DNA from 4 places in the Proteus sp. Marseille-Q3619 genome. Region 1 is predicted to be linked to each of the others. Evidence: predicted binding sites of a transcription regulator. Region 1 holds the regulator's gene; each other region holds the start of a gene.
The links. The regulator Fur, encoded in region 1, represses iron uptake genes when iron is present. The targets are predictions, from matches to a motif close to ATAATAATGAGAACNACTATCAA.

Region 1 (8,449 bases):
GAAAAGTGTGATTAATACCGCCTATTTCACACTGTTAAAAAAGATCATTTATAAGTACTGCTTATTATTCCTTTCTATAAAAACGAAATTTCATATCATTTAAAGATTGTTTTATAAAATACATTTAAATCAACTAATTATGATTACTTTTAGTCAATAATTATAAAAGTAAGAAAATGAAACGATCATTTGGTTATGTGTCCTTTGTCATATTTTGATAAAAATTCTTTTTTTTAGGTTGATAATTCGCGTCGCGAAAAATATGCTGTTTCTAACCTAATTTAGGTTTTTTCCCCACTTGGGGTTTTATATTTGGAAATAGGCATTGTGCTTATTTCTTTTTTAGTCAAAGTCAAAGAGGAAACAATGCTATGGTTATGCAACATGCTAAACCAGGCAGGGTGGCACTTGCCGTTATGGGCGCATTGCTTGTAACTGCACTACCTGCAAAAATGTCTCATGCTGAAGGGTTTATTGACGACTCAACCTTAACAGGCGGTCTTTTTTATTGGCAACGTGACCGTGATAGAAAAGAGTTAACACCAAATAGCCCTGATTACGGCAAATACAAAGCTAACTTACACCATTCTACTTTCAACGCTAATTTAGATTTCTCATCAGGCTACCTTGGTGATTTTATTGGTATTGATTTAGCTGCTTTTGGCGCAGCTGAATTGAATAACAGTGGCCCAGCTGCACCTAATGAAATCGGTTTTAGTGATGCAAAAAGTCGCTGGGATGAAAAATGGACTGGCGATCGCAGTGGCATGAGTGTTTATAAAGCGGCTGCGAAATTCAAATTAGGCAATTTCTGGGCTCAAGGTGGATATATTCAACCTAAAGGCCAAAGCTTATTGCGTCCACATTGGAGCTTCTTACCGGGGACTTATCGCGGTGCTGAAGCGGGTGCAGTTTTCGATTTCGATAAAAGCGGTGAATTATCTTTCTCATATATGTGGACGGATGAATATAAAGCACCATGGTATCGGAATATGTATAACTTCCGTAAAGCTGATCTAGAAACTAATATCAGCTATCTTCACTCTTTTGGCGCCAAATATGATTTTAAAAACAGCCTAGTGTTAGAAGCTGCATTTGGTCAGGCCGATGGTTATATCGATCAGTATTTTGGCAAAGTTTCTTATGATTTTCCAATTGCTGACAATGCATTAAGAACGTCTTACCAATTCTACGGTGCTAAAGATAAAGTTACCGGCGGTGGTGTTAATGACGTTTATGATGGGTTGGCATGGTTACAAGCACTGACTTTTGGTTATACCTACAATGTATTTGACTTCAAAGTAGAAGGAACGTGGGTTAAAGCTGAAGGTAATCAAGGTTATTTCTTACAACGTATGACTCCAGGCTGGGCAACCTCTAACGGTCGTCTTGATGTTTGGTGGGATGGTCGTTCTGACTTTAACGCCAATGGAGAAAAAGCACTTTATGCTGGCGTTATGTATGATCTGAAAAACTGGGATCTGTCAGGTTGGGCTGTCGGTACTTCATATATTTACGCATGGGATGCGAAACCAAGTGGTAAAGCCGTTTATGACCAAGGTCAGCGTATCAGAGAAAGTGCATGGAATGCGGATATTATGTATACGGTTCAAGAAGGTCGCGCTAAAGGTACTCTCTTTAAGCTTCATTATACCCGTTACGATAACCACTCCGATATTCCAAGTTATGACGGTGGTTTTGGTAATATCTTCCAAGATGAAAAAGACGTTAAGTTTAACGTGATAATGCCATTCACTATTTTCTAATATCAGCATAAGGATAAAGTGTATTAATTGCACTTTATCCTGAATAAAACTAAAAAAGCTAAATACGATTACGATAAGTAAAAATAAGTAGTAGAAAGATAGAGATGCATTAATTAAGAAGAACCTTACAAATAAGCCTCGTTAATAAAGTGAAGTTGTCAGCTGCAGTAGTAAGAAGTAGAAGAGTCGAAGTAAAGAGTCGTTTTAAAATCGCAGTATGTAGTAAAAGTAATGTAGTAAAAGTAATGAAGTAAAGTCGTCATGTCATGTCGTCTGAGATAAATGTGAGTGGGTTATGTTTATCTCCTGTGCTTCAGTTATTTCGCAGAATTTGCGTAAGGTATTTACCCTAAGTAAAGGCAGTCAGAGTGGGTATCGTAGTGGGGGTAAATACCTTTATTTTTTCATTCCTTTCTTTTTCGTCCTTTTCATCCTTGTACGTTTTTTTATTCTATGGCAAATTTCTTGCCATTCATTTTATCTCACCTTATTTATTATTCTGCATTGAAGGCTGTTCGATAATGCGAGTTTTCAGGAAGAAACATGTTAAAGCGATTGGATGATTTTTTATTAGAACCACCATTGAAGCCCTTTAAAGGTATAAAACGATTTGTTGTTGAATTTCTCTTTTTTGGTGTGAAAGAGGCACGTTCTTGTTTATTTGCAGGATTTTTCTTTTTTATTTTATTTGCAACACCAAGCAACGGTGTTTTTGGTATACCTCGTTATGATGTGCTTCTTATTCTCGCTATCGCTTTTCAATTATGGATGGTGTGGGGAAAGTTAGAAACATGGGATGAATTAAAAGCGATTTGTTTTTTCCACATTGTTGGTTTTGTGATGGAGTTATTTAAAACATCAGCGGCAATTGGTTCATGGAAATACCCTGATTTTGCTTACACGAAATTGTGGGAAGTCCCATTATTTACAGGCTTTATGTATTCGGCTGTGGGGAGTTATTTAATTCAAGCATGGCGTTTTTTAAAGGTACGAATTGAACATTATCCACCTTATTGGCTGGCAACATTGGTTGCACTTGCGATTTATATTAATTTCTTTTCTCATCATTTTATTGGTGATTATCGTTGGTATTTAACGGCCTTTATTTTAGGTCTTTATGCTCGTAGTGTGGTTTATTTTACGCCTTATGATACAGAGCGAAAAATGCCCTTATTACTTGCTTTTATTCTGATTGGTTTCTTTATTTGGCTTGCTGAGAATTTTGGTACGTTCTTCGGTGTTTGGCAATATCCAAACCAAATTGGTGCTTGGTCTGCCGTGCATGCAGGGAAGTGGGGCTCTTGGTCACTGTTAGTTATTGTTACTTTTACGATAGTGGTGCATTTAAAACATATCAAACACAGTATTAGTGTGACGAAGTGAATTGATATAGCTTATGTTATCTTTAAGGTGACGTCATTACACGATAATATTGAGGTTCATAGCGGGAGCCAATAAAAAAGGAACTGTTCACAGTTCCTTTTTTTTACTGAGAGATTATCCAGAATGAATTATTTCTCATCATGTGCGTGGCTATCTTCTTTACAATTACCTTCAGCACAATGGCCATATAAATAAAGGCTATGATTGGAAAGTTTGATACCATGACGTTCAGCGATATTTCTTTGGCGTAATTCAATTGCATCGTCTGTAAACTCAATAACTTTGCCACAATCAAGACAAATTAAATGGTCATGATGGTGTTGTTGAGTTAATTCAAATACTGATTTACCACCTTCAAAATTATGTCGGGTAACAATACCAGCATCATCAAATTGGTTTAAGACGCGATACACTGTTGCCAGACCAATCTCTTCACCGATATCGATAAGTTTTTTGTAGAGATCTTCAGCACTGACATGATGGCACTCAGGATCCTGGAGCACTTCCAAGATCTTTAAGCGAGGAAGTGTAACTTTTAACCCAGCATTTTTTAACGCTTTATTATTGTCGGTCATGCGGATTTAATCCTGTTGCTAATGGTGAATTTAATTTTTGTGCTCACAAATGGGCTTTATTCATTAATACTCGGGTGAATAAATAACCTCATTGATTATAGGCATGATATTTAAAAATAAACACCCCACCTATCACACTATCTTAGCACACCATTGAATAATTATCATTCTCAATATTGAGTATTTATATTATCCCAAAATTTCGTCTAGGCTCATTTCTTCTTTGATTTGAGCAACCCAAGCGTCAACACGCTCTTCGGTTAATTCTGGTTGACGATCTTCATCAATCGCAAGACCGATAAAATGATTATCATCTGCAAGCCCTTTAGAGGCTTCGAAATGATAACCTTCGGTTGGCCAATGTCCTACGATAACTGCACCACGAGGTTCAATAATATCGCGGATAGTACCCATTGCATCACAGAAATATTCTGCATAGTCTTCTTGGTCACCACAACCAAATAGTGCAACAAGCTTACCATTGAAATCAATATCTTCTAGTGTTGGGAAAAAATCATCCCAATCACATTGTGCTTCACCATAATACCAAGTAGGAATACCTAGTAACAGAATATCGAACGCTTCGATGTCTTCTTGACTGGATTTTGCAATATCATGAACTTCGGCATTATCAGCGCCCAGTCTTTCTTGAAGCATTTTGGCAATATTTTCAGTGTTGCCAGTATCACTGCCGAAGAATATTCCTATGATTGCCATAAAGTGAGATAACCTCTTTTATTCTAAATTCGTTATATTTCAAATTGTAGCGTTATTGACTACGTATATTTCCACAAGTCACATACTTCTTGTATGTTTCTAGTGATTCATTCACTTGTCACCTAGCTACACTTCAAAATATTTAGAGTATATTTGTCTGTGTTTGAACAATTACTAGTGAAAGATAAGCATTGTGTTTTCATAATAGAAAACTAAAAACGTATTTTGACGAAAATAGCAGGCTAATTCTGTCGAATTTGTGTGGTTTATCTGCTAACTATTCTTGTTTTGATGCATTTTTAAGGCGTTATTTTGCGCCAATTGCTCTAGTAATATTTCTTCAATAAGTTCACTACGACTGACGTTTCTTTCTGTCGCCAACTCATTGAGAGCATTTACAGCATCTTCATTTAATTTTAACTCAACTCGACGTAAACCATTAACTCTGTCACGTCTTAATTGATTGCGTTTATTAATTCTAAGCTGTTCATCCCGAGAAAGCGGGTTTGTTTTAGGTCGCCCAGGTCTGCGTTCATCTGCGAACAAATCCAGTGTGGTGCGATCAGTTTGTTCTTTTGCCATAAATTTTGCTGTGAAAGGGCGTATACCAATGACTCAATTGCGAAACGCCCAATAATACCCCACATAGTGATGTCTCGCCACTGCTTCCTGAGTTTAACTTATTGTGATTTGGTCTTTTTATCAACAGACGCTATTTTTAAGCACAATAATTATACATTCTACTAAATTATCATTTTTCAGTGACGTTATTTTAAGCTGTTAAGTTTATTAACTAAGCTTTCTCTAAAAAACGACGAATAGTCTTAATAACGGTATCTGGCTTTTCTGAATGTACCCAATGCCCTGTATTTGCGACAACAAAGGCGGTCGCGAGCGGAAATTGACGAGCGATGTTTTCACGATACTCATCTAAAATGTAAGGTGATAAACCGCCACGAATAAATAATACAGGATGATGCCAAGCAGGCACCTCTTGCCAGCCAATAATATCTGAATAAGCATTTTTTATTGCAGGTAAATTAAATAGCCACTCACCATTTTTGAATGATTTGAGTAAAAATTGGATCACACCTTCCTCTTTAATAAAAGGACGCATGATTTCCACAGCATCTTGACGACGTGTGACTTTAGCTTCTGTTACGGCTTCAAGCGCTGCAAAAATTTTGTCATGGCGGCGAACGTTATAAGTAACGGGTGACATATCAATCACAACAATATTTGCAATACGTTCGGGAGCTAATGCTGTCATCGCCATCGCAATTTTGCCTCCCATTGAGTGCCCAATAATAATGGCTTTTGAGATAGTTAAACTGTCAAGCAATGCGAGCACATCTTGCGCCATATCTTGATAATTCATACTTTCGCTATGAGGAGAGTGTCCATGGTTACGCACATCAATTTGTATCACGGTATTATCTTGACGAAGTGCACGACCTAAAACACCTAAATTATTGAGATCACCAAAGAGGCCATGGATCAAGACGATAGGTAAATTAGATACAGGTGTCGTTTCAGGTTGGTGTAATTGATAATTTAGTAATGTATTGAGTTTCATATTAATGACCAAGATGATTGCGATTTTCTTCTATGATGACATGCACAAGATGCTAAGCCAACTTATCGCAATAATATGAAAGAGTAATGAAGTTCAGAAATAATTGATAAGATAAATTTATAAAAAACCATAAAAATGCCATTATCTAGATGTATGCTCCAAACTTATTTAAAAAGTTGAAATCTTGACATTGCTCAAAAATAAATAATTAGAATTTTATATTATTTGGGGGCTGGGATAGTGTGATATAGCGGCGTTTAAAACTGAATTTGTGTGAATAAGTTCAAAGAATAGAAGATGATACCAAGATAAACAATAGGATAAATACCGAGCTTAGCCTTTAAAATGGCAGGATCTTGAATAGATCCTCTTTAAGTTATTGAAATTTTGCCTATTTTGTTTTTAAAGATTATATCTTATAATCCTAATTACTTTTTTTTGAAAATAGTACTGGGTAGCAATGAAAAAGATAGAAATTGATGACGAACTTTACCGCTATATTGCTAGCGAAACTAGACATATCGGTGAAAGCGCTTCAGATATTTTAAGGCGTCTACTGAAGCTCGATGCCAAACAGCCCGTACAACCAGTCGTTGTCACTGAGTCAGTACAAGTACCTGTTATTAAACAGGAAGCTGAACCTACACCTATAACACCAGCTATTACACCAGCAAAAAATCCGATCCGTGAAATGCGAGAACTGCTGTTATCTGATAGTTACGCAGAAAAAACAAAATCAGTTGATCGTTTTTTACAGATCCTTTCTACGTTATATAGCCTAGATAGTGCTACTTTTACTCAATCTGCTGAAACAGTACATGGACGAACACGCATCTATTTTGCTGGTGATGAACAAACATTACTCGATAGTGGACGTCATACAAAACCGCGCCATATTTCAGGCACGCCGTTTTGGGTTATCACTAACTCAAACACAGAGCGCAAGAGAACGATGGTACAAAGCATCATGCAGGATATGCAATTCCCTGCAAATGAGATTGATAAGGTGTGTGGAACTATCTAACCACTATTGTTAATTGATGCATTGCAAAGGCTTTTGTTTAAAGCGTGATTGTGATGTCAAATAGGAGAAGATTTGTGGCAATTCATCCAAGAGCAGGGCAGCATACTCGTCAAAGTGATCTGATTAATGTGGCGCAATTAACGTCTCAATATTATTCACTTAAACCACAAGCTAGCAATAACGCTCATCGTGTGAAATTTGGTACATCTGGTCATCGTGGAAGTGCAAATCGCCATAGCTTTAATGAAGCACATATTCTGGCAATTGCGCAGGCTATTGCTGAAGTACGTGCTAAGAATGGAGTAACAGGGCCATGTTACGTGGGTAAAGATACCCATGGACTGTCAGAGCCTGCATTTATTTCTGTTTTAGAAGTACTTGCTGCCAATAAAGTTAAAGTGATTATTCAAGAAAATAATGGCTATACACCAACACCAGCAGTCTCTTTTTCTATTTTGACATACAACGAAGCACATCAAGATATTGCTGATGGTATCGTGATCACTCCATCTCATAATCCACCCGAAGATGGCGGTATTAAATATAATCCATCAAATGGTGGACCTGCTGATACCGATTTAACTTCAGTGATTGAAAAACGTGCCAATGAACTGCTTGAGAACAATTTAGCAGGGATCAATCGTCTTTCTTATGATGAAGCATTAGCAAGTGGTTATATTCAAGCACAAGACTTAATTATGCCTTATGTCAAAGCGTTAGGTGACGTTGTTGATATGCAAGCAATTAAGAAAGCGGGCTTAAAATTAGGTGTTGACCCATTAGGTGGTTCAGGCATTGAGTACTGGAAACGTATTGGTGAGTATTATGATCTTGATCTTGAATTAGTTAACGATCAAGTTGATCAGACATTCCGTTTTATGACACTTGATCACGATGGTGTTATTCGTATGGACTGTTCATCACCATGGGCAATGGAAGGCTTATTACAATTACGTGATAAATTTGATTTAGCCTTTGCTAACGATCCTGATTACGATCGCCATGGTATTGTGACACCTTCTGGTTTAATGAATCCTAACCACTATTTAGCGGCTGCAATTAACTATCTTTTCCGTCATCGTCCACAATGGGCTAAAGATGTAAAAGTGGGTAAAACACTGGTTTCAAGTGCAATGATTGACCGTGTTGTAGCAGATTTAGGTCGTGAATTAGTTGAAGTGCCTGTTGGCTTTAAATGGTTTGTTCAAGGCTTATTTAGTGGTGAGTTTGGCTTTGGTGGTGAAGAGAGTGCAGGGGCATCTTTCTTACGTTTTAATGGTAAACCTTGGTCAACTGATAAAGACGGTATCATTTTATGTCTGTTGGCTGCTGAAATGAAAGCAGTAACAGGTAAAGATCCGCAAGAGCATTACAACGAATTAGCGCAACGTTTTGGTTCACCAAGCTA
Region 2 (8,449 bases), 610 kb from region 1:
AAGATATGCAAGGCCTTAATATTGTTGAATTTGCGGGTGATGATGAAAATCTTATCGCTTCACAAGTCGCATCATTATGCCAACGCTTAGATTTATTAATGAAAGAAGGTCAGGGTGGTGTTATCGGTTATCAAGTCTGTGAAGATCTGGCAGATATAAACCGTATTTATGCCATGCGTAAAAAAGCGGTTGGTTTATTAGGTAATGCAAAAGGGCAAGCAAAGCCAATTCCTTTTGTAGAAGATACCTGTGTGCCACCAGAGCATCTTGCTGATTATATTACAGAATTTAGAGCATTACTTGATAGCCATCAGCTCAATTATGGCATGTTTGGACATGTTGACGCAGGCGTATTGCACGTAAGACCTGCGCTTGATATGTGTGATCCACAACAAGAATTATTGATGAAATCCATCTCAGATGACATTGTCATGTTAACAGCCAAATATGGTGGGTTACTCTGGGGTGAACATGGAAAAGGCTTTAGAGCGCAATACAGCCCCGAATTTTTCGGTGAAACGCTCTATCATGAACTGCGTCAAATCAAAACGGTGTTCGATCCTCGAAATAGACTGAATCCTGGGAAAATATGCCCTCCATTAGAGGTCGATGAACCTATGAAGCAGGTTGATACTATCAAACGAGGTACTTTTGATCGCACAATTCCTTTATCTGTGCGTCAAGATTTCAAAGGTGCATTAGATTGTAATGGTAATGGACTTTGCTTTAACTTTGATGCCAAAAGCCCCATGTGTCCTTCAATGAAAATCAGCGGACAACGCATCCATTCACCCAAAGGACGAGCTGCACTTGTAAGAGAGTGGCTACGCTTATTAACAGAGCAAGGCGTTAGCCCAAAACAACTTGAATCTAGCCTTGAAAATAATAAACCTAGCTTAAGAGGTTTAATTGAGAAAACACGTAATACTTGGAAAGCCAAACGTGGCGAATATGACTTTTCTCATGAAGTTAAAGCAGCAATGAACGGTTGTTTGGCTTGTAAAGCTTGTTCAACGCAATGTCCGATTAAAATTGATGTGCCATCGTTTCGTTCTAAGTTTACTGAGCTTTATCACCAGCGCTATTTACGTCCGTTAAAAGATCATATTGTCGCTAATGTTGAGTTAACTACGCCGATTATGGCAAAAGCACCGGGATTCTTTAACTTTTTTATGAAACAACCGTTGGTGCAATCGTTAAGTAAACACGCTATTGGTATGGTCGATTTACCTTTATTGTCATCACCGACATTAAAACAGCAATTGGCTGGGCATAAAGCGTTAGATATGACGTTAGAAGACTTAGAGCGGTTATCTGAAAAGCAACGTAGTCATCATGTGCTGGTGGTTCAAGATCCTTTCACCAGTTATTACGATGCGAAAGTCGTCGCTGATTTTATCAAACTGATTGAAAAAATTGGATTTAAGCCTGTTTTATTGCCATTCTCACCTAACGGTAAAGCACAGCATATTAAAGGTTTTTTACAGCAATTTAGTAAAACGGCGCAAAAAACCTCAACCATGCTTAATCGTGTTGCAAAATTAGGTATCCCTATGGTGGGAGTCGATCCTGCATTAGTGCTTTGTTATCGTGATGAATATCGTGAAATACTGGGTGATAAACGTGGGGATTTTAATGTTCAACTTGTTCATGAATGGCTAAGTAAATTGGTATCTGAGCCAATAGCAGTTCGCGATGATGCTGAAAAATGGTATCTTTTTGGGCACTGTACAGAAGTGACGGCACTACCACAAAGTATGAAACAGTGGCAGGTTATTTTCCAACGTTATGGGCAGCAACTCGAATTTGTGAGCACTGGATGTTGTGGAATGGCAGGTACTTATGGACATGAACTAAATAATTATGAAAACTCGTTGGGCATTTATCAACTCTCATGGGGTAATGCATTAAAAACGTTACCAACAATGCGTTGTTTAAGCACCGGTTACTCTTGTCGTAGTCAAGTGAAACGTATTGATAATATTGAGCTAAAACACCCACTACAGGCACTTTTGGAGATTATGCCATGATATGGAAACGTGAAACGACACTTGAGCATCTTAATCATATTGGGCAAAATAATATGATGAGTCATCTAGGTATTGAATTGACCTGCCTTGGTGATGATTATCTTGAAGGAACAATGCCGGTTGATCATCGTACTAAGCAGCCTTTGGGGCTTTTGCATGGTGGTGCTTCTGTTGTTTTAGCTGAAACATTGGGCTCTGTTGCGGGTTATCTTTGTACTGAAGGCGAACAGAAAATTGTGGGTTTAGAAATTAACGCTAACCACATTCGTTCTGCTAGAGACGGTAAGGTAAGAGGTGTATGCAAACCTATTCATTTAGGGCGCTCACACCAAGTTTGGTCAATAGAAATATTTGATGATGAAGGTCGTCAAGTGTGTATTTCTAGATTAACAACATCTGTTATTTCTTAAAGAATAAAAAAGACATATGCACAAAGTGAAATACTCGCTTTGTGCGTTTTTTTATGTTTATAGATAATGTCAAAAAGAATAAAAATAGAGAGAGAAAATAGAATTATTTCTTTATTTAGATTTTATTTTTAATGATAATCATTATCTTCATAATAAAAGATAAGACGATCAATAATGTTAACTATTTATAAATTCAACACTACAGTATTATTAATTGCAGGTTTATTTATCAGCGGATGCGATAATAATTCTACCTCTGAAACGAGTAATGATATAAGTAATATTCCAGTACAAACTGTTTCTGGCTTTAATATGGCTTATCCCACTTCATTTACAATGAGCAGAGAAGATACTGAAAATTATTTTAAATCATTACCAGATAATATTCAGGACGTCACAACAGAAATGATGGTTTATAAATCAGAGCCTATTTGTGATTTGACAGAAGTTCGTCTGGTTTATTTTAAAATGATTGATGCAATGAGTTACGATGTGGATGCGGGAGCACAAGGCATAGTTGATAATATTGCGGTAATAGATGGTATGAATGAAATATCCACATTGATAAAACCATTAACTATCCCAAATGTGGAAAGCCGACATGTCTTTTTTGAAGGGAAATACGCAAAAGAGAATGTGAGCTATGAAGGTGTTTTAGCGGCTGATCTTAAAACGAACCGAGTATGGCAACTACAATTGATTAGCAACTTCAATAGCCAATCGAACAAACAAAAAAACAGTCAAATCCTTGAATGTACAAACAAATATATTCAAACCATCACTATCAGTAAATAAGTTCAAAGAGCACACAATCCAATAAGAGGTCATCGCATAAGTGGTGCTATCTTATCCTTCATAATAAGCATAAAAGTGAATGTAAACAGAGCTAATAGGCTGTAATGTAAAAATACATTTTTATGCTTTTTTCTCTAAATTTCAGTGATAACATATAAAGTGTATTTGTATTGCAACTTATGTGCGTATTGTGCGAAATATAAGAAAAATTAAAAGTTTTATTTTTTGTAATGAAAGAGCAGAAAAGTGTTATATTACATTGCGTTAACATTAATTGTTAACAAGGTAACCCCAAAAATAGAACAAAAAATACACATTTATAGAATATCCTTTCAAAAGACATGGTTGAAGTGATAAGGGTTATCATTACCATTAGTGTCAGGAAAGATATCAATCTCCTTTCGAAATGAGGTCAGAAATGACAAACAACGTTGAAACTTTTTCTCTTAATGACACAGCTTGGCAAGGCATTGTATTAACGGATAATGCAGCAAAGCATATCTGCCATTTAGTTGAGAAAAACCCAGAAAAACAAGGGCTTTCCTTAAGTATTAAACCCTCTGGTTGTACAGGGTATGGTTATGTTATTGAACTCGCTACTGCCCCAAATGATGATGATCTTGTTTATGAACATAATGGAGCAAAACTCTTTGTCTCATTAAAAGCAATGCCATTTATCGATGGGTTGGTTGTTGATTATGTTCGTGAAGGACTTAATCAAATGTTTAAATTTAATAATCCTAAAGCTCAAAACGTCTGCGGATGTGGTGAGAGCTTCGGGGTATAACATAGTGAAGTCAGATTATGTCTCAGAGCAATGTTGAAATTGGTGATGAAGTTCAGGGATGGCTAAGCGATCACCACTATAAAGAAGGTTTTTATACCGATATCTCAACCGATACCTTAGAAAAAGGATTAAACGAAGCGGTTGTACGTGCAATATCGGCAAAAAGAAACGAACCAGAGTGGATGCTGGAATTTCGTTTAGATGCTTATCGCCATTGGTTAGAAATGGAAGAGCCTCATTGGCTAAAAGCAGATTATCCATCGCTTAATTATCAAGATTATAGCTATTATTCAGCGCCATCTTGTAGTTCATGTTGTGCTAATGGCAGTTGTGCTGGTGGCTCGAATGAAGCTGTTATGAGTGATAAACAAGCCACGCAAGATTATTTAACCAAAGAAGTTGAAGATGCTTTTAACCAACTCGGTGTACCTGTAAGAGAAGGGCAAGCCGTTGCTGTTGATGCTATTTTTGATTCTGTTTCCGTTTCAACAACATATCGTGAAGAGCTTGCTGAACATGGCATTATTTTCTGTTCATTTAGCGAAGCTATTCAAGAATATCCTGATTTAGTGCGCCAATATTTAGGCACCGTTGTATCAAGCCATGATAACTACTTTGCTGCATTAAACGCTGCGGTCGCATCTGATGGTACTTTTGTCTATATTCCAAAAGGGGTTCGTTGCCCAATGGAATTATCGACTTATTTTCGTATTAATGCGGCTCAAACAGGTCAATTTGAACGAACTATTTTGGTTGCTGATGAAGGTAGTTACGTCAGTTATATCGAAGGTTGTTCAGCACCTGTTCGTGATAGCTATCAGCTTCATGCCGCTGTGGTTGAAGTTATTATCCATAAAGATGCCGAAGTAAAATACTCTACTGTGCAAAACTGGTTCTCTGGTGGCGATAGTGAAGGCGGCATTCTTAATTTTGTGACTAAACGTGCTATTTGCGAAGGCGAAAACGCCAAAATGTCATGGACGCAATCAGAAACCGGTTCTGCGATCACATGGAAATATCCAAGTGTGATTTTAAAAGGGGATAATTCAAGCGCTGAATTTTTCTCTGTTGCCTTAACCAATGGCAATCAACAAGCAGATACGGGCACTAAGATGATCCATATCGGCAAAAATACCAAATCAACCATTATCTCTAAAGGTATTTCTGCAGGTAAAAGCCAAAACAGTTACCGTGGACTCGTAAAAGTACTCCCTAGTGCGCAAAATGCCCGTAACTTTACCCAATGTGATTCCATGTTAATTGGTACGCAGTGCGGTGCGCATACTTTCCCTTATGTTGAAGTAATGAACAACTCAGCACAGCTTGAACACGAAGCGACAACGTCACGTATTGGTGAGGATCAGTTGTTCTATTGTCGTCAGCGTGGATTAAGCGAAGATGATGCAATCTCAATGATTGTAAACGGGTTTTGTAAAGATGTGTTCTCAGAATTACCGCTGGAATTTGCTGTGGAAGCACAAAAATTATTAGCAATCAGCTTAGAACATAGCGTCGGTTAACTATTAACCAAATTCTGAGTATAAAGATACCGAAGGCATATATTATGTTAGAGATTAAAAATTTACATGTCAGTGTTGAAGGCAACGAGATCCTAAAAGGATTAGATTTGCAGGTTCGTGCAGGTGAAGTTCACGCGATTATGGGGCCAAATGGCTCGGGTAAAAGTACCTTATCAGCAACACTTGCTGGTCGTGATGAATATGAAGTCGATGAAGGTTCAATCACCTTTAAAAATAAAGATTTATTGGAATTAGAACCAGAAGATCGCGCAGGTGAAGGCATCTTTATGGCATTTCAATATCCTGTTGAAATACCCGGTGTCAGCAATCAATTTTTCTTACAATCTTCTGTAAATGCAGTGAGAGAATATCGTGGTCAAGAGCCATTAGATCGCTTTGATTTTGAAGATTTTATTGAAGATAAAATTAAATTGCTAGATATGCCACAAGATTTGTTAACACGCTCAGTTAACGTGGGATTTTCTGGTGGTGAAAAAAAACGTAACGATATTTTGCAAATGGCTGCGTTAGAGCCTGAATTATGTATTTTAGATGAAACAGACTCAGGACTTGATATCGACGCATTAAAAATCGTTTCTAATGGTGTTAATAGCTTACGTGATGGTAAACGTGCTTTTATTGTTGTAACACATTACCAACGCATTCTTGACTATATTAAACCTGATTTTGTACATGTGCTTTATCAGGGAAAAATCATTAAATCTGGTGATTTTTCATTGGCGCAAAAATTGGAGGAACAAGGTTATGGCTGGCTTATTGACCCTCAATGAAAAGCGTGAAAAACAGCGCCAAGTTGAACTGCGTAATCAACAAGCATTAAAAACGTTTTCAACGTTATATCATCAACGTAAAGGTGACGAAAATCTGAATGCACGTAATCACTGGTTACAAGTTGAAAAAATAGGCTTTCCCGCTTATCGTCATGAAGATTGGCACTATACGCCATTAGAAGAAACGTTAAGCCAAAGTTATCAACAATTGCCGCCTTTTGATGTGCAAAGCTTAATAGCTAAACAAGCTTTATCTTTTGATTGCTATCGTATTGTAATGGTGAATGGCTCATTCTCACCGACAGAAAGCAGTAAAGATTTTGGTCCTTATCAAGTGACGTTACTTGATAATCAAAGTGAATTACCTAAAGCGGTAAATGGTGAAATTTTCCTGCATTTAGTTGAAAGCTTAGCGCCACATCCTTTGTTGATTACCCTGAAAACGGGTGTTATTGCGGATAAACCACTTTATATCCTCAATATTACTCAAGGTGATCAAAGCGCAGAGGTAAATAGTGCAAATTATCGTTTTCACCTTGATGTTGGTGCAAATACTCAGATGCAAGTGGTAGAGCACTATATTAGCAGTGACAACGAAAACCGTCATTTTACAGGGGCAAGATTAACCGCAGCGATTGGTGATAATGCCTTTTTTAACCATATCAAATTAAGTTTTGAGAATGGCGTAAGTCAGCATTTTGCTCATAACGATCTGACAATAGGTCGTGATGCTCGTGTCAATAGTTATGCTTTCTTATTAGGCGCTAAACTTAGTCGTCATCACACGAGTTCGGCACTAAAAGGTGAAAATACAGAGCTTTCAATGAATAGCGTTGTATTACCTAAAGCAGGCGAAATAGCGGACACCCGTACATGGCTGGTTCATAGTGAGAAAAATTGCCAGAGTCGTCAACTGCATAAAAGTATTGCGATGGATGCGGGGAAAGCTGTATTTAACGGTATGATCACGGTGACACCTCAAGCCTTAAAAACAGATGGTCAAATGACTAATAATAATCTGTTGCTGGGTGAGAAAGCGCAAATCGATACTAAACCACAGCTTGAAATCTATGCTGATGATGTGAAATGTAGTCATGGAGCCACTGTGGGGCGAATTGATGATGAGCAACTATTTTATTTGCGTTCACGCGGTATTTCTTTAAGTAACGCCCGTAAAATGATCATCCATGCATTTGCGGCTGAATTAACTGAATCGCTAGAAAATAGTGTGATCAAGGCGCATGTATTAGACAGAATTAATCAGCGCTTATTAGAGGTATAAAATAGGGCATTATGACGCACTCCATTGAAAAAGCGCGAGATGATTTTCCAATTCTTTCACAGCAAGTGAAAGGAAAACCTCTGGTTTATCTCGACAGTGCCGCAAGTGCTCAAAAACCGGCTTGCGTCATTGAACATGAAAAACAATTTGCCTTAACACAATATGCCGCGGTTCACCGCGGCATTCATACCTTGAGTGCAAATGCGACAACCTTAGTTGAAAATGTCCGTAAAAAAGCCAGTGATTTTTTAGGTGCCAATAGCGAAGACGAGATTGTTTTTGTTAAAGGAACAACCGAAGGCATTAACTTAATTGCGAATGTTTATAGCCAACGATTTTTGAATGATGGTGACAATATCATCATCACAGAAATGGAACATCATGCAAATATTGTTCCTTGGTATATGTTGGCAAAACAGTATGGTTTTAATGTTCGTGTGTTACCGCTATTACAAGACGGCACGCTCGATTTAGCTCAATTACCTCGCTTAATCGACGAACGAACTAAATTATTCAGCCTTACGCACCAATCAAATGTATTGGGCACAGTGAATCCTATCGCTCAAATTATTCGTGATGCTCGCCAATATGCTATTGATCAAGGAGGGGAGTTACATATATTGGTTGATGGGGCGCAAAGTGCCATGCATCAAACAATTAATGTTTCACAACTTGATTGTGACTTTTTTGTTTGTAGCGGCCATAAACTTTATGGACCTACTGGCATTGGTTTGCTGTATGGTAAAAAAGCGATACTGGATGAATTACCGCCTTGGGAAGGCGGTGGCGCAATGATAAAACATGTTCATATTAATGGTGATATTACCTACGCAG
Region 3 (8,449 bases), 1.3 Mb from region 1:
AAGAAAAAACTGAAGACATCATGCAATTATTGAAAGGTAAATAATCAAAAGGCTAATCATTTTCCTTGATTACCTTACATCTAACGGATATCAATAACTTATTGATATCCGTTATTTTTTATAGCTCGCTCTCTCTTTTACTTTTCATTAATACTCATTATTAACAATAGATTAAATAACCCTCTCAAGCTCAGATAACTCCATCTATTCCTCTCTTGTTATCCCTGATATCCTATTTTTCTATCTTTAATATACGAGTGATAAAAAATATGGATAACAGACAGCAGTACTTAGATATCGCAGCCGGGCAAGGAGAAAAAGTGCCCTCTCGTATAGTGGCCTTCCCTGCACAGCCACTAAACTATGCGCTTATTGAACAACGCTTAGAAGAACAGACCGATTACACTGATGGTGAGATAAATTATCTAAGTGAAAATATTGACGATGGTTTTTTCTATCGCTGCCAACATGGTGATGACGAGTTACATTTTTTTGTCTGTCTTTACCCTCGTGATAAAGATTACGAAATACGTCCAATGTATTCGACTGATGAACTTACACCACAACTACTCGCGCATGCGAATTCGACAACTCAAGACTTATTATTAGAAACACTTTTTACTGAAACTTTGCATCCTTTAGCAAGCTATCGCCATCAACTGAATTTTCTTAATATCATCGCACCTGAAATGGTCTTAGCATTAGATGAATCAGCGGCAGGTAAAGCATTAACACCTGAGTGGATACGCTTTCAATTAGAAACGCCCGATCTCTATCCTGAAGTAGAAAGCTTATATGTTATTCATGCTGTCTATGACACAGAAAATGATCCACCAACTATGTTTTGGTTCCATACGCATGGATTAGCGCGTTGCGGCTTAACAGAAGTCGATTTAGTTATTCCAAGTATGCTTGAATCTTACTATGGTATTCCTGATCTCTTCCGCTGCTTTGTTAACAACAGTATTAATCATCGCCAAATTGAATTTGGTGAACCGATGCTGTGTGGTCAAACATCATCAGGTTTGGAGTATCTTGTCGCATTACCTTTTGAAGAAGGTATTCGTCATATTAATCAATCAACACCTCTTGGTAGCCTTAGACCTTTAGAAGAGATGCGTTATGACACTGAAGGCGCACCAAATGGCGTTTTCTTGGGTGATTTGGCTGATCGTGATGAATATCATCAACACCCTTCTTCTATGCTATTTAGAACCAATGAAGAAAATCCTGTTTTAGAAACCTTCTTTAAAGGTTATGAAGAGCAACAAGCGATGATGCTACTGCGTAGCAATGAAGAAACCTATGAGATGTCTGAAAAAGCCAAGCGACGCTGGGAATACTTCGTTTCTATGTTTGATAACTACAATCAACCGCCTGTTGAGAAAAAAAGTGGTTTTCTCTCCAAATTATTAGGAAAAGACAAACCCGAAGAGACTGAAAACCCGTGGCAGTTTATGATCAAGTTCGGCATTCCTTATGGTGAAGAGGAAGAGCTAGAGCATATGTGGTTTGTGCCACAGTCTCGTGATGGAGACACCGTTTATGCAAAATTACTCAACGTGCCATTTTATGTTGAGGATATGCAAGAAGGTGAAATCTATCCTATCAACACCGCATTAATAACTGATTGGGTCGTTTCATACGAAGACGATAGTTATACCCCGAACAATATTTACCAACTTTTTAGCCACCAGCAAACTCACTAATTAGCGGGTATTTACAATAACAACGCGAGCTTTTCATTTAAAAAACGATGAAGAGCTCGCCATGCTAATCGCCTTAAAATCTGCTGTCATATTGTGACCCGTTAATATCATTAATTAATTGTTATTTTATTGCTACATTGACATTTCAACTCTTCACATTCTGTTTTTTGTCTAGTAACAGATAAGGTAAACAGTCTATTTTCATCTCAATATCTTTTCTCTGGTTGATTTAAATCAAGTGCAGATATGCATAGACTAGGCTAAATTATACCCAATAAGGATAATTATAATTCTCATTAGCATTAAAAATATTTATTATAATTAACCTTAATATTATTATGTTAATTCTCATACACATTAATAATTATCAGTATCATTATTCTTTGTATCAATATTCGTGGAAGGACAATCATGTCTCTGATCCCAAATCACAGTTATAAAATCTTGAGCTACTCACCTCAGATTAGCCCTGCATACAGACAGAAATTATTATCTTTAGGTATGTTACCTGGCGCTGTGTTTAACGTTATTCGTATCGCACCACTGGGTGATCCTATTCAAATAGAAACGCACCGAGTATCCCTAATTTTGAGAAAAAAAGATCTCGCACTCATTAATCTTAGCGAAGTGGTTCATAACGAAAAATAATCGTTATTTCTCATTCAACCAGGCAAGACAACTATTGGCATCACTATTATGACTCCTCTCACTATAGGCCTTATCGGTAATCCCAATGCTGGTAAAACAACACTCTTTAATCAGTTAACAGGCTCTCGCCAGCGTGTGGGTAACTGGGCGGGTGTAACGGTCGAACGCAAAGTTGGTCGTTTCACAACTGCAAATCATAAAATTGAGCTCGTCGATTTACCCGGCACTTACTCTTTAACGACAATCTCAGAACAGACATCGCTTGATGAGCAAATTGCCTGCCATTTCATTTTAAGTAATGAAGCAGACATGCTGATTAACGTGGTTGATGCATCAAATCTTGAGCGTAACCTCTATTTGACATTGCAACTACTTGAGCTTGGTATTCCGTGCATCGTGGCATTAAATATGCTCGACATTGCAGAACACCAAGATATGCAAATTGATATCAAGGCACTTTCAGAGCAACTGGGTTGCCCTGTTATTCCAATGGTTTCAACCAAAGCATCGGGAATTGATAAGCTCAAAGAAGCCATTGATACCTTCCCTGCTGAAAAGAAAAAACCACAAGAATTACTGACGTCTTATCCGATATGGTTACTTAATGAAGTCGAGGCACTTGCTGAAAAAATTAATCACGATGAGTTTAATTTACAGCAACGTCGTTGGATGGCATTACAGTGTTTAGAAGGGGATATCTATACCCATCAACGCGCCCAAATCACGACAGAAGATATCAAAACGATCCGTCAACGCATTCAGGACGAGCATAACAATGAACCTGAATTAGTCATTGCAGATGCCCGTTATCAAAATATTGAGCGTATCTGTCATACCGTGATTAATATGGAAGCCATTAAGCCGAATATTCTGACGCAAAATATCGATAAAGTGATATTAAACCGTTGGTTAGGTGTTCCTATCTTCCTGTTTGTTATGTATTTAATGTTCGTTCTAGCAATTAACATTGGTGGTGCTTTACAGCCTGCTTTTGAAGGTGGCTCTGAAGCTATCTTTATCCATGGTATTCAATGGATTGGTGCAACCTTTAACTTCCCTGAATGGCTGACCATTTTCCTTGCTCAAGGTATCGGTGGTGGTATCAATACCGTTCTGCCATTAGTGCCACAAATCGGGATGATGTACCTGTTCTTATCTATTCTTGAAGATTCAGGTTATATGGCGCGAGCTGCTTTTGTGATGGATAGATTGATGCAGGCTCTGGGTTTACCTGGTAAATCATTTGTACCACTTATTGTCGGTTTTGGCTGTAACGTACCTTCCATTATGGGTGCGCGTACACTAGATGCACCAAGAGAACGTCTGATCACCGTATTGATGGCACCGTTTATGTCTTGTGGTGCGCGTTTAGCTATTTTTGCTGTGTTTGCTGCTGCTTTCTTTGGTAAAAATGGCGCAAGTGTTGTTTTCTCACTTTATCTTCTGGGTATTGTGGTTGCTATCCTCACAGGCTTACTGCTAAAACACACCATTATGCGTGGTGAAGCCTCACCTTTCGTGATGGAGCTGCCGGTTTATCACGTTCCTCACCTAAAAACGTTACTGATGCAAACATGGCAACGTCTAAAAGGCTTCGTGGTACGTGCAGGTAAAGTCATTATTATTGCCAGTATGTTTATTGGTGCGCTAAACAGCTTTACCTTCTCAGGTAAACCTGCGGATAACATCAATGATTCAGCGCTAGCTTCTGTCAGTAAAGTGATCACACCATTACTGCAACCTATTGGTGTTCACAACGATAACTGGCAAGCAACGGTTGGTTTAGTCACTGGTGCAATGGCAAAAGAAGTGGTAGTAGGAACATTAAATACCCTCTATACCGCAGAAAGTATTGTTAATGAGCCTTTTGATCCTGAAGAATTCGACCTGTGGGGCGAAATTGGTGACGCCTTTGGTGAAACATGGGATAGCTTAAAAGAAACCTTCACGCTAGCTGCGCTTTCTAACCCAATTGAAGCCAGTAAAGGTGATGGCGAAATGGATACAGGCACCATGGGCACCATGGGCGCTAAATTTGGTTCAGGCATTGCGGCATACAGCTACTTAATCTTTGTTTTACTGTATGTACCTTGCGTTTCAGTCATGGGTGCTATTGCCCGTGAAACAAGCCGTGGTTGGATGACTTTCTCTATTCTTTGGGGATTAAATATTGCTTACTCATTGGCAGCCCTGTTCTATCAAGTGGCAACCTTCAGTGAACATCCACAAAGCAGTGGCATAACGATTGCTGCTGTGGTTATCTTCAACTTAATTTTATTTATCTTGTTGCGTAATGCGCGTAGTCGCCTAACAATTAACTTAAGCAATAAACCTTCATTGTCTAAACAATGTTGTTCAAAAGGTAGTTGTCACTAAGTGACAAAGGAAAAGTAAGATGGCAAGTCTGATAGAAGTACGTGATTGTATCGCCCTTAATGGTCGAGCCGATGCCCGTCTTATCAGCCATCAACTCAATATGCCTGAACCTTTGGTGCAAGCAATGTTAGAGCGGCTCACATTGATGGGTAAGCTTGAAGAGGTGGGTGTAGAAGATTGTCTTACGGGCAGTTGTAAAAGTTGTCCTGAAGCCACCGCATGTCAGACAAAGCTTTATCAATTACGCTAACTATTTGTTAAATATCGCTTAAACACAAAATCCCTTACCTTGGTAAGGGATTTTTTTATCTTATCGTTAATGATGACATTTTTTAAGCTCGAAAATATTCGTATTGAAGTCAGAGGTAAATTAGATACCGATGGTTTTATGGGGAAAAATAAACAAGCCAAAATAGGTTTTAGTAAAATTTCCACTCACTTCTTTATTCAGGCAGACAATAGCGAAGAAGAAATTGCTGAATTTATCGCCTTTATTGAGCGAACTTGTCCTGTCTTTGACACAATCAAAAATCCACCGATTTGTGAAACTTTATACAGTATTGAAAATGTAATGGCGTAAGAAAAATACGACTGCCCCCTATTTGGGGCAGTTATTGATAAATTGATTACTTAAGAGAACAAGCATTAATTAACGCTTGCGTAAATTCATCAGGGTGCGAAATAAACGGAGCATGTGCAGCATTACGGAAAATAACAGAAGGTGATTGAGGATAAATAGCATCTAATAATCCAGCCACTTTTCGAGGCACTAACCCATCTAAATAACCATAAAAACGAATAAAAGGACAACGCAAAGCTTTCAACTCTTCTCGTAAATCTTCAGTTCTCAAAATTTCTAATCCGCCATTAAGCACTTCAACAGAAGGCAATGGTTGTTCTAATACCACGGATTTTAACGCTTTCATATCCTCACGCGCACTCTGGGTGCCTAATGTTTGTAGTGCTAAAAAGCGTTCAACGGTGCGATGAAAATTTTCATTTAATTGCTGCTCAAACCCTTTTAGCACCTCAGGTTTGATACCTGGCCAATCATCATGAGCGCCAAAACAAGGCGAAGATGCCACCGTAACCAAGGCTTGTACATGATTGGGATTATCTAAAACCACACGGCTCGCCACTAATCCACCTAAAGACCAACCTAACCAAATTGCATTTTCAGGGGCTTTGGCAAAAACAATCTCTGCCATCTCTTTTAATGTAAGAGCAGGAAAACCTTGGCTACGACCATATCCAGGGAGATCAACGAGATGCAGTGTAAAATGCGAGCTTAATCGCGGTATTAATGATTGCCAAACCTGTGCATTCAATCCCCATCCGTGTAATAGCACAAGATGCGTTTTTCCTTCACCTATTGTCTGCCAATACAATTTATTCATTGTTATGCTCTCTTTTCTTTTACAAGGATGTTCATTATGTGGATAACAATAGCAGGATATTGTTGGTTATGTCGTCAACCCTTACATTATGATACTAAAGGTATTTGCTCGAGTTGTATTCGTTATTTACCTAAACAGCATAATCGTTGCCCAGGCTGTTTATATCCCTCATCCCACTCTATAATGCTATGTGGACGCTGCTTACAATCGCCTCCACCATGGAAACAGATGTTGACAATCACTGACTATAAACCACCATTAAATAAATTATTACACCTTTATAAATACCAACCTCGCCCTCAAATAGCGTTATGTCTTGCACGACTTTTTCTATTGCGATGGCTTTCACATCGGCGAGAAAATTTGGTGCAGAAACCCGATAGAATTATTAGCGTTCCTTCACATCGTCATCGCCGTTGGTCTAGGGGCTTTGAGCAAGTAGAAGCTATCGCTAAGCCTTTGGCAAGGTGGCTAAATTGTGCTTATCAACCGGATACCCTGATAAGAACTCGTGCTACACTGGTGCAAACGCATCTTAATGCCAAGCAAAGGCAACAAAATTTAAAGAATGCATTTGTATTAAATAACACAGTGTCGGTATCAGGGAAAAATCTGGCACTAATTGATGATGTTATCACTACAGGTGCGACATTAAAGAGCATTATACCCTTGTTATTTCGTGCGGGAGCACGCTCTATTGAGGTATGGGCGATTTGTCGCACCTTGTAGTTAACCGCCAATTGGGCGTATGATAACCAACCAGAACAGTCAACTATTGAGCAAGACGATATGATTATTATTACTGATGCCGCACAGGCGCATTTTGCCAAACTACTGGCTAACCAAGAACCCAACACCCAAATTCGTGTATTCGTTATCAATCCAGGCACACCTAATGCTGAATGTGGCGTTTCATATTGCCCACCTGATGCCGTAGAGCCAAACGACACTGAAATTAAATTCGAAAAACTTTCTGCGTATGTTGATAACATCAGCGCACCTTTCTTAGAAGATGCGGAAATTGACTTTGTCACTGACCAACTGGGCTCACAATTAACCCTAAAAGCACCTAACGCAAAAATGCGTAAAGTCGATGCTGATGCACCGTTAATTGAACGCGTAGAATACGTACTACAATCACAAATTAACCCACAATTAGCGGGTCATGGTGGTCGTGTTAGTCTGATGGAAATCACTGAAGACGGCTATGCTATCTTACAATTCGGTGGTGGTTGTAACGGTTGTTCAATGATTGATGTCACCTTAAAAGATGGTATCGAAAAAGAACTGTTAAACCTGTTCCCAGAAGAGCTAAAAGGTGTGAAAGATTTAACTGAACACCAACGTGGTGAACACTCCTACTACTGATCCCTCAGTATCAAATCCCCTATGATAATCACCTGCACTGATATCATCGGGGATTTGTGTGTTAAAAAATAATCATTTACAAAGAGTAACGTCATCTTTACCGATTTGACGCTATGATAAATGTATCGTTCTCTCGCTCAGAACAAATAAATTAACAATATAATAAATAAGACAATTATGGATAAGTTTCAATTTCTCAGCATTGAACAAGCTTATCAATTCTGGGTATCTCAATCGGCAATTTTAGTCGATGTGAGAGATCCTCAGAGTTATCGCTTTGGTCATGCTACCGGCGCATTTCATCTCACTAATGATACGCTAAACCAATTTTTACAAGATGCTGACTTTGATGTGCCTGTTATGGTGATGTGTTATCACGGTCATAGCAGCCAAGGTGCGGCTCAATATCTGGTCAATATGGGCTTTGAAACCGTTTATAGTATTAATGGTGGTTTTGAAGCATGGCTAAGAGAGTTTCCACAAGCGATAACTTCTCTGCAATAACTACAGATGAGTTTTATTAATGATCCACATTATTACGCTTTCTAACCCTCAATCGGCTGATTTATTTGTCAATTATATGGCAACGAAAGGTGTGCGAATTCACGCAAAAAATGAAAATCAGCAAATCTCACTTTGGTTAGAAGACCAACATCAGTTGGATATGGTTGAAAAAGAACTAAACACTTTTCTACGTGAGCCTTTTCACCCACGCTATCAAGCTGCAAGTTGGCAAGCTGGTGATCCGCAAAAAACAGGCATAAAATATCGTCCTGCATTTTCGATAAAAAATATGGTGCAACGATCAGGCCCTTTAACGGTACTGGTAATTATTTTATGTATCCTCGTTTTTATCTGGCAACAAGTGGTGGGTGACTATAATGTTATGCTCCACCTCGCATGGCCTTATGAAGAGAGTCTAGACTTTGAAGTCTGGCGCTATATCACGCC
Region 4 (8,449 bases), 3.0 Mb from region 1:
CAAAACGAAAACTTAGTTTTTCAGGAAAATGTGCCCCCTGGTGAATTTTCTTTTCGTGATATTCAGCCAACAGCTGGTGGTGGTGATCTGTTAGTGGTGGTTCAAGAAGCGGATGGCAGAAGAGAGTCATTTACTGTGCCATTTTCAGCCGTTCCCGATATGCTAAAAGAAGGTGTATATCGCTATAACGTGATGGTGGGGGAGTCACGTATTAATAATACTGATTATCGACCTAAATTTGCACAAGGTGAATTCCATTATGGTGTCAATAACCTTGTTACGCTTTATGCAGGGGGAATTGCCAGTGAAGACTATTATTCGGCATTGATTGGTAGCGGTTGGAATTTCAAATTTGGGGCGATTTCAGCCGATATAACTCATGCAAGTGCAGATCTACAAACAGGCAAAAAAACAGGGCAAAGTTTTCGTCTTGCATATAGCAAATATATGGATGCCACACTAACTAATTTAACACTGGCGGCTTATCGTTACTCTACCCGTGATTATTATAGCTTTGTGGACTCAATTTACTCTCATGATAATTACCAAGCTTGGAAAGATTATCAAAATGATCTTGCTCAACAGCAGGGAAATAATAATGCTGCATCTGATTTGGATCTCACAACATTTGATGCACTACGCGGCTCTAGAGCAAAAAATACGTTTACCATAAACCTTAATCAATATTTAGGCGGCCAGCGAGGTGTTATTTTCCTTTCAGGAACGCATCGAAATTATTGGAATACTGATGAGAGTAATCGAGAGTATCAACTAGGTTACTCAAATAACTATAAAGATATTGCTTATAATCTTTCGGTATCAAAATTAAGAAATTACGATAATAAAGAAGAAACTCGTTATTATTTAAATGTCAGTGTGCCCATTTCATTCTTTGATAAAAGAGCAAATATTAATACTTCGGTTTATGCCACTGATTCACGCTATCAGCAATCTACATTGAGTATGAGCGGAACAGCAGGTAAAGATGACTTGGTTAATTATACCTTAACAGGCTCTAATCAGACGGGTGGGAATAATTTAGTCGGTGCTAATGTGAGCTATCGCCATCCTTATAGCACTTTATCTGCCTCTTATACTGAAGCAAATAATTATCGTCAAGGTGGACTGGGAACCCGAGGAACTATTGTTGCTATACCTAGTCATATTGCATTTTCTGGGGATACTGGAAAAACTTATACTATTATTGAAGCGCCTATGGCGAATAATATGATGGTTAATGGGAATAAATCGACATTAACCAATAATCAAGGTGTTGTTTTAGTCGCGAATACGATCCCTTATCGAACGAATACTTATATATTAACAAATACAGAATACCCATCGAATGCAGAAGTTTTAGGAAATATAACGCATGTTACGCCTTATTTAGGTGCTGTTAATCATCTCACATTAACCACGGATCAGCGTAAAACGTTCATTATCAGAGCTTCTTTAGAAAATGATGAAAGCTTACCTTTTGGTACTGAAGTTTTAAATAATAAGAAACAGAGTATCGGTTATGTTGGGCAATCGAGTGTACTTTATTTAAAAAGTGATGCGTTACCTTCTTCTGTCTCAATTAAATTAAATGAGGCAGGAAAAACAGAGTGTGTGATTAATCATTTAGTTAATACGATGGATAAAAATAGTAATATCTGTCGATAAAGGAAAGTCTTATGAAATCATCTGCCTTTATATTTTTAATGCTATTAGGAACAATAAGCCATCAGGCAATCGCTAACTGTAAACCCGATAGCACTATTACTGCACCCAACGTTAATTTTGATTTATCTGCGGATTTAAATAGTACTTCAACAACGATCACAAAATCGAGTAGAACAACATTTCCAGGTACATATAAATGTACAGCAAGAGGATTATTATTTCCTAATACAGTGGGTATCGCCTCACCTTTTAATGATGGACGGACGGGAACAATTGGTTTTAATGGTGGTAAGCAGTTTGTTTCTATTACGTTAACGTCATTAGAAAAAGATAACGTAACGAATATTCCAGCGGGAACACATCCTGCTTCAGATTTAGATACTAACTTTACATTGAAATTTACGTTATTAAGTAGTAAACCTTCGACCAACTACACTGAAGTCAGTGGCAGTACAGCAATTGTTACACCCGTTATTTTAGCCTCTGATGCATCAAGTTTGGGGCTTGTTCAATGGTTATTGACTATTGTCACTAAATTAGTTCAATTTTTATTAACGTGGCAGTGGCCGGTTGATCAAAACGATATTTTCTTACAGCCGATGCAAATTACATATAATCCTGTAATGACAACATGTAATTTTTCTAATGCAGGTTTAATTGTTTCATTGCCGTTAATTAGCGTAAAAGATGCAAAAACGGTAGATAAAGCAGGATATACCCCTTTTACATTAAACTTTACTTGCCAAGATTTTTTGAGCGGTTCAAAAGCATCACGTAATATTAATATGTTTTTATCAAGCCAAAATTTATTGGCAACGGATAAAACCGTATTAACCAACACAACAACGCAAGGTGCGAATGGTGTCGGGTTCCGTGTCGTAAAAAGTGATAACACCGCAAGCCCGCTTATTTTATCTGACAATATTAATACACAAGGTAGTGCGACTAGTATTTTTAGTGTTAATCAAGGTGGCACCATATCCTCTGCATTTTCGATAAATATGGGCGCTTATTATTATCCTTATAATATTAATTCAGTAACTCAAGGAAAAATGACAAGTGCGGCAACACTTGTAATGTCTTACGATTAATAAGCCATAAAAAATGGAAGCGAAAATGAAAGGTGTTTTAATTCTATTATTCACGTTGATAACACATTTTACTCATGCAAGTGTGGTACTTGAGCGCACTCGTTTAATACTTTCTACCAATAAATCGATAATATCGTTGCAAGTTTTTAATCGAAGTGAACAGCCGACATTAATACAGAGTTGGGTAGATGAAGGGAATATTGCGTCCACACCAGAAACGACAACAGCACCTTTTATTGTTATTCCACCTATGGCAAAAATAACTGCAAATGGTGGATTACAATTAAAAATACAACAATTAGAAAACCGGTTACCCAAAGATAGAGAATCTATTTTTTATTTAAATGTATTAGATATTGCACCTAAACCAGAAAATAAAGAAAACCTCAGTACATTACAATTAGCATTGCAAACACGAATTAAACTTTTTTATCGTCCAGCACAACTTAAGTTAACCACCGAGGACGTTTTTAAAAAAATAGGGATAACTCATAATGGCGAATATTTAGAAATAAATAATCCTACAGCTTATTACTTTACAATTTCAAAGATTTATTTTGATGATAAAGAAGAGCTTTTAACAAATGCCATTATGGTTGCTCCTTTTGCAAAGCAGCACATTCAATATCAAAAGCAAGCTGATATGAACCAAGTAATTACTGTTATCTATATAGATGATGATGGAAATTATCAACAAGATAAGAAGAATATACATTAATTATATTTGAATAATAAGAAAGGCTGCATATTATTAAGGGAGTTAATATGCAGCCTGTACAGCCAACGCTTAGTCTTTAATTTATCGCTTAGCTTACGTCTTCGTTATCCATAACATGGTGACGTTCAGCGTGATAGCCTTCTTCGTCATAACCAAAACGCCAATAAGGAACGGCATAAATCAAGCTACGATCGTAACCATTATCACGACGAATATGGCGTCTTAATGCACGAATAATTTTGTCTTCACCTGCAATCCAAAATGCCACATTTTCAGCAGGTAATTCCCAAGACATAAATTCATTAATTAAGTTTTGAGTTTGTTCTTCAACAGAACCAATTAACCAGATTATCTCTAAGCCACTAGGACGTTTAATTTCTTGGCGATGCGTTTCGTCTTCTACTCGTATAACGACTTTCCCTTCAACATTAGGCTGCATGGCTTCAATTAAAGCCATTAAAGCAGGTAATGAACTTGGATCTGCTGCCATATAGTAATGTGACGCTGGTGCTAATAAAGGCTCAGGGCCACCTGGATTAGTGATCCCAATATAGTCGCCTTGCTTAGCATTTAGCGCAAAATGAATAGCAGGGCCTGCATCGTTATGTACTGCAAATTCAATATCTAACTCTTTTTGTTCAGGGCGAATAGCGCGAACACTATAAGTACGTACAATCGATCTTGGTTCGCCTTCAGGCCATTTAGGGCCTTTTTCAGAAAACCCTGGGACTGTTGGTTTAACTTGGCCTTCTAAAGGTAAGAATATTTTTAAATGTGCCCCCGCAGTATCTGTTGGGTAAGTATCTAAATCATCACTCGTAAAGGTGATACAACGCATTCCCGGTGTAACATCAGTAATGCGCTTTACTTGAACTAGGCGAGGAGGTGCTGGTTTATAAATACTCTTTTCTTGAGGTGTTTTTTTGTTACTCACGTTTTTTTACCTGACTCATTTAATTGTTTTATTGGCGTAGATATTATCATTTTCAATTAATAATGATAGTCATTATCAAAATTAACGTTGATTTAGTAAAGGAATGCGTGTTTTTTACTTATGTCTAGTGATTAGGTTCAAATTAACAATAAAGAAAAAAACTTAAAAATCAATGCAATAAGCTTAATGTAATAACTCTAAGGCATTAATTAAAAAGTCAGAGATAAATAAAAATACTAAATTACAATACGGAGGGAGGTGAATTGGTGTTCTTTTTTTAACGAAGGAATATTTTCAGATGGTTGTAACAAAGGTAGGAAAATCAATTAATACAGTGAGTAAACTTAATAAAGGTATACTCACTGTATTGTCATATTAATTCAGTACTAGATTAAGCTTTTGGATCTGGACCAAATCTGTTGTCACCTTTAGTACCTTCAAGGCACATAAAGACAAAAACAATTAATCCACCAACAGCAGGAATAAATGCAAGTAAGAACATCCAACCTGATTTATCTTGATCGTGGAAACGACGAATAGTCACTGCAAGGCTAGGCACGATGATAGCTAAAGAATAAATACCTATAATAATGCCTGCAATTGAACCCAGTGAACTCATTTCACCTGTATTCATATCTACTGATGAAATTAAAATAGCGTATAGAACAGCAATAATAATGGTATTTACTAGAGTAAACATCCAATATTCTTTTCTGCGAGCACGGCCTGAAAAGTTAGCGTAATTATTTTTAATGACTTCCAAATACCAATTCATGACTTCATCCTTAATTTAGTAGCAACAATACGTAAGCCTAGTGTAAGAGATCTTTCTTAGCAATTAAGATAAATCTAAATTATCAAAATATGTATTTTGAACAGACATTATCCATATCCACACTTTTAATAGGGTGTGGATTTAATTCTTGAGTTAATCATATGAGCATACCTGAATGACACATTTAGCGTGTCTCTATAGAATAATACAGATATGGATCCTCTAGGCGGCGATATCATAATTACTTTGGAAGCCTAATTCAACATTCATTCTATCTTATTTCTAGAGAAGAAGGCTTTTTATAGGATTATTTATATTTTTATTTATCGTAATACATGCATAAAAAAGATTTTATCTCTTATTGTTAATCAAAAATGATGTATTTAAAATGATTTTATCAAGGAGTTTGATTTAAATTTAGTTAATCATGGAAGAATAAAAATATTTGTTTTTGTATTTTCTTTTATAAAAAAATTATTTATATGAAATTAGCTGTTAAAAGAGCAATCTAATAAGAATAGGTTAAGTTTTAATGACATTAAACGGTAACCCACGATCTTAAATAAAGATAAAAGAGCTGAAGATAACTTCAGCTCTTTATTTACTTCATTTCTATTTTATAGCTTACCGTATTCGGCGCTAGTTAATTATATTGCTGTATGTACTTTGCCTTTACTTGACTTTCATTCCGGCTAACGTCATTAAAAAACGGAAGAGGGAAGACACAGCAAATAAGGCTAAAACACTACAAAACCAAATTGTAATCAACCATCCCCATTTTTTTAATAATGAGGGTTTACTTTGTATTTGTGGATCAGTGATAACCTTCTTCATAATTTGTTTTTCCTCTGAAAACGTAATAACTCCAGAATGTGTAAACGAGAATAATTGGAATAATAAACAATGCGCCAACTAGCATAAATCCTTGACTTTCTGGTGGTGCAGATGCTTCTACAAAACTAATTGCAGGTGGAATAATGTTAGGCCAAATGCTTATCCCTAATCCTGCAAAGCCTAAGAAAATTAAAGCTAGCGCACCAAAGAAAGGAAGGTAATGTCCTTGTTTTTTCACTGAGCGTAAAATTAACCAAGTGCTGTACAACACTAAAAGAGGAACAGGTAAAAAGAAGAACAGATTTGGTAATGTGAACCAACGTTCAGCAATTGCAGGTTGCGCTAATGGTGTCCATGCACTGACGGCTGCAATGACTGCAAGCATAATGAGTGTGAGAGGTTTAGCGACCTTATATAGACTCTGTTGTAAATGACCTTCGGTTTTCATAATCAGCCAGCCACATCCTAATAATGAATAGGCGATAACTAATCCAAATCCACAAAAGAGTGCAAAAGGGGATAACCAGTCAAAATAGCTACCCGCAAAGGTGCGATTAACAACCGGCAAACCTTGAACAACGCTACCCACGACAACACCTTGCATAAAGGTGGCTAAGATAGAGCCAAAGATAAATGCTTTATCCCAAAAGCCTTTATGACTGTCATCTGCTTTAAAACGAAATTCAAAAGCGACACCACGGAAAATTAATGCGACAAGCATTAAGGTTAAAGGCATTGCCAAGGCATCAAGAATAACCGAGTAAGCTAATGGGAAGGCACCAAATAATGAAGCTCCACCTAGGACTAACCATGTTTCGTTACCATCCCATACAGGGGCAACAGTATTCATCATTAAGTCACGATCTTGGTCACTTTTAATAAATGGATAAAGCATACCGATACCAAGATCGAAACCATCCATTACGATATACATTAAAGTACTAAATACGATAATGATGAACCAAATAACTGGTAAATCAATTCCCATGATGAACCTCCGGTGTACCTTTACGGATCAGTTTTAACATATAGGCATATCCAACACCGAATACAGAGCCATAAACAACTAAGAAGATCAGCAGGCTTATACTCATATGCATTTCACCATGTGCAGATACGGCATCTTGTGTTCGTTGTATGCCATAAACAACCCAAGGTTGACGTCCTACTTCTGTTGTAAACCAACCGGCAAGAATAGCGATAAGACCTGAAGGTGCCATTAAAAAAGTTAAGCGTAAGAAAGCTTTAGATTCATAAAGTTTCTTTTTATATCGCAGCCAAGTTCCCCATACACCCACTAAAATCATTAACATACCCAGACCAACCATAACGCGGAAAGACCAGAAAACGATAAGTGAGTTCGGTCGGTCTTCTTTAGGAAACTCTTTTAATGCTGGAATTTGTTTTTCTAAGCTGTGAGTTAAGATCATGCTGCCAAGATAAGGAATTTCTATCTTATATTTTGTTTCTTCAGCATCCATATCAGGCACGCCGAAGAGAATTAACGGTGTTGCTTCTCCTGGTTCATTTTCCCAGTGACCTTCAATTGCGGCAATTTTAGCGGGTTGATGTTTTAAGGTATTTAAACCATGGACATCGCCAATGAGTGCTTGAATTGGTGCTAAAATTAAGATCATCCATAAAGACATTGAAAGCATCTTTTTCATTGCAGATGTCTTATGACCTTTGAGCAGATGCCATGAAGCAGATGCAGCAATAAAGAAGGCAGAAGCGAGGAAAGCGGCAACACCCATATGAGCAAGGCGATAAGGGAATGATGGGTTAAAAATAACGGCTACCCAATCTACGGGAACGACTTGGTTATTTATAATTTCAAATCCTTGCGGTGTTTGCATCCAGCTATTTGAAGCCAAGATCCAAAACGTAGACATTAATGTACCTAATGCCACCATACAGGTTGCGAAAAAGTGAAGTTTTTCGCCTACTTTATTCCAGCCAAACAGCATCACACCTAAGAAACCGGCTTCTAAAAAGAATGCGGTAAGTACTTCATAAGTGAGTAGAGGGCCTGTAATTGAGCCAGCAAAATCAGAGAAAAAGCTCCAGTTGGTTCCAAATTGATAGGCCATAACCAAACCAGAGACAACGCCCATAGCAAAGTTGACAGCGAATATTTTTGACCAAAAATGGAATAGCGCTAAATAATCCTTATTGCGAGTTTTTAACCATAAACCTTCCAATACGGCTAAAAAGCTAGCCAGTCCGATAGTAATTGCAGGAAAGATAATATGGAAAGAAACTGTGAACGCAAACTGGATACGCGCCAAATCAAAGGCACTTAACCCAAGCATAAAAACCTCGTTTTATTGATATAAAAATGTAAATTGCAGGTAAAACGTGTGGATTAGTAGACCATATGACAGTAAGCTATAATAGTGACAATAAGTTTAAAAATGACTATAACAGTTTTG

Region 2: the regulator Fur is predicted to act here: its motif matches at 3,586-3,608, upstream of sufA (Fe-S cluster assembly scaffold SufA).
Region 3: the regulator Fur is predicted to act here: its motif matches at 1,990-2,012, upstream of feoA (ferrous iron transporter A).
Region 4: the regulator Fur is predicted to act here: its motif matches at 4,465-4,487, upstream of ACWPWK_RS01675 (siderophore-interacting protein).

The regions. Positions count from the first base shown of each region.
Region 1 is NZ_CBDIMP010000001.1:3,334,463-3,342,911, forward strand. Features, by position in the region: gene chiP (chitoporin ChiP) at 372-1,766, shown strand; gene ACWPWK_RS15365 (DUF817 domain-containing protein) at 2,310-3,149, shown strand; gene fur (ferric iron uptake transcriptional regulator) at 3,278-3,724, opposite strand; gene fldA (flavodoxin FldA) at 3,914-4,441, opposite strand; gene ybfE (LexA regulated protein) at 4,715-5,023, opposite strand; gene ybfF (esterase) at 5,235-6,017, opposite strand; gene seqA (replication initiation negative regulator SeqA) at 6,478-7,041, shown strand; gene pgm (phosphoglucomutase (alpha-D-glucose-1,6-bisphosphate-dependent)) at 7,116-8,449, shown strand, end outside.
Region 2 is NZ_CBDIMP010000001.1:3,945,322-3,953,770, forward strand. Features, by position in the region: gene ydiJ (D-2-hydroxyglutarate dehydrogenase YdiJ) at 1-2,030, shown strand, start outside; gene menI (1,4-dihydroxy-2-naphthoyl-CoA hydrolase) at 2,027-2,440, shown strand; gene ACWPWK_RS18480 (hypothetical protein) at 2,615-3,235, shown strand; gene sufA (Fe-S cluster assembly scaffold SufA) at 3,654-4,022, shown strand; gene sufB (Fe-S cluster assembly protein SufB) at 4,040-5,542, shown strand; gene sufC (Fe-S cluster assembly ATPase SufC) at 5,587-6,333, shown strand; gene sufD (Fe-S cluster assembly protein SufD) at 6,308-7,615, shown strand; gene sufS (cysteine desulfurase SufS) at 7,627-8,449, shown strand, end outside.
Region 3 is NZ_CBDIMP010000001.1:1,996,334-2,004,782, forward strand. Features, by position in the region: gene yihI (Der GTPase-activating protein YihI) at 1-44, shown strand, start outside; gene ACWPWK_RS09145 (DUF4026 domain-containing protein) at 270-1,709, shown strand; gene feoA (ferrous iron transporter A) at 2,121-2,357, shown strand; gene feoB (Fe(2+) transporter permease subunit FeoB) at 2,406-4,733, shown strand; gene ACWPWK_RS09160 (FeoC-like transcriptional regulator) at 4,753-4,983, shown strand; gene ACWPWK_RS09165 (OsmC family protein) at 5,053-5,313, shown strand; gene bioH (pimeloyl-ACP methyl ester esterase BioH) at 5,360-6,130, opposite strand; gene gntX (DNA utilization protein GntX) at 6,167-6,859, shown strand; gene nfuA (Fe-S biogenesis protein NfuA) at 6,920-7,498, shown strand; gene glpE (thiosulfate sulfurtransferase GlpE) at 7,676-8,002, shown strand; gene glpG (rhomboid family intramembrane serine protease GlpG) at 8,022-8,449, shown strand, end outside.
Region 4 is NZ_CBDIMP010000001.1:361,298-369,746, reverse strand. Features, by position in the region: gene ACWPWK_RS01690 (fimbria/pilus outer membrane usher protein) at 1-1,665, shown strand, start outside; gene ACWPWK_RS01685 (fimbrial protein) at 1,677-2,756, shown strand; gene ACWPWK_RS01680 (fimbrial biogenesis chaperone) at 2,782-3,474, shown strand; gene ACWPWK_RS01675 (siderophore-interacting protein) at 3,563-4,408, opposite strand; gene ACWPWK_RS01670 (DUF805 domain-containing protein) at 4,800-5,183, opposite strand; gene ACWPWK_RS01665 (DUF2474 domain-containing protein) at 5,856-6,017, opposite strand; gene cydB (cytochrome d ubiquinol oxidase subunit II) at 5,998-7,005, opposite strand; gene ACWPWK_RS01655 (cytochrome ubiquinol oxidase subunit I) at 6,995-8,329, opposite strand.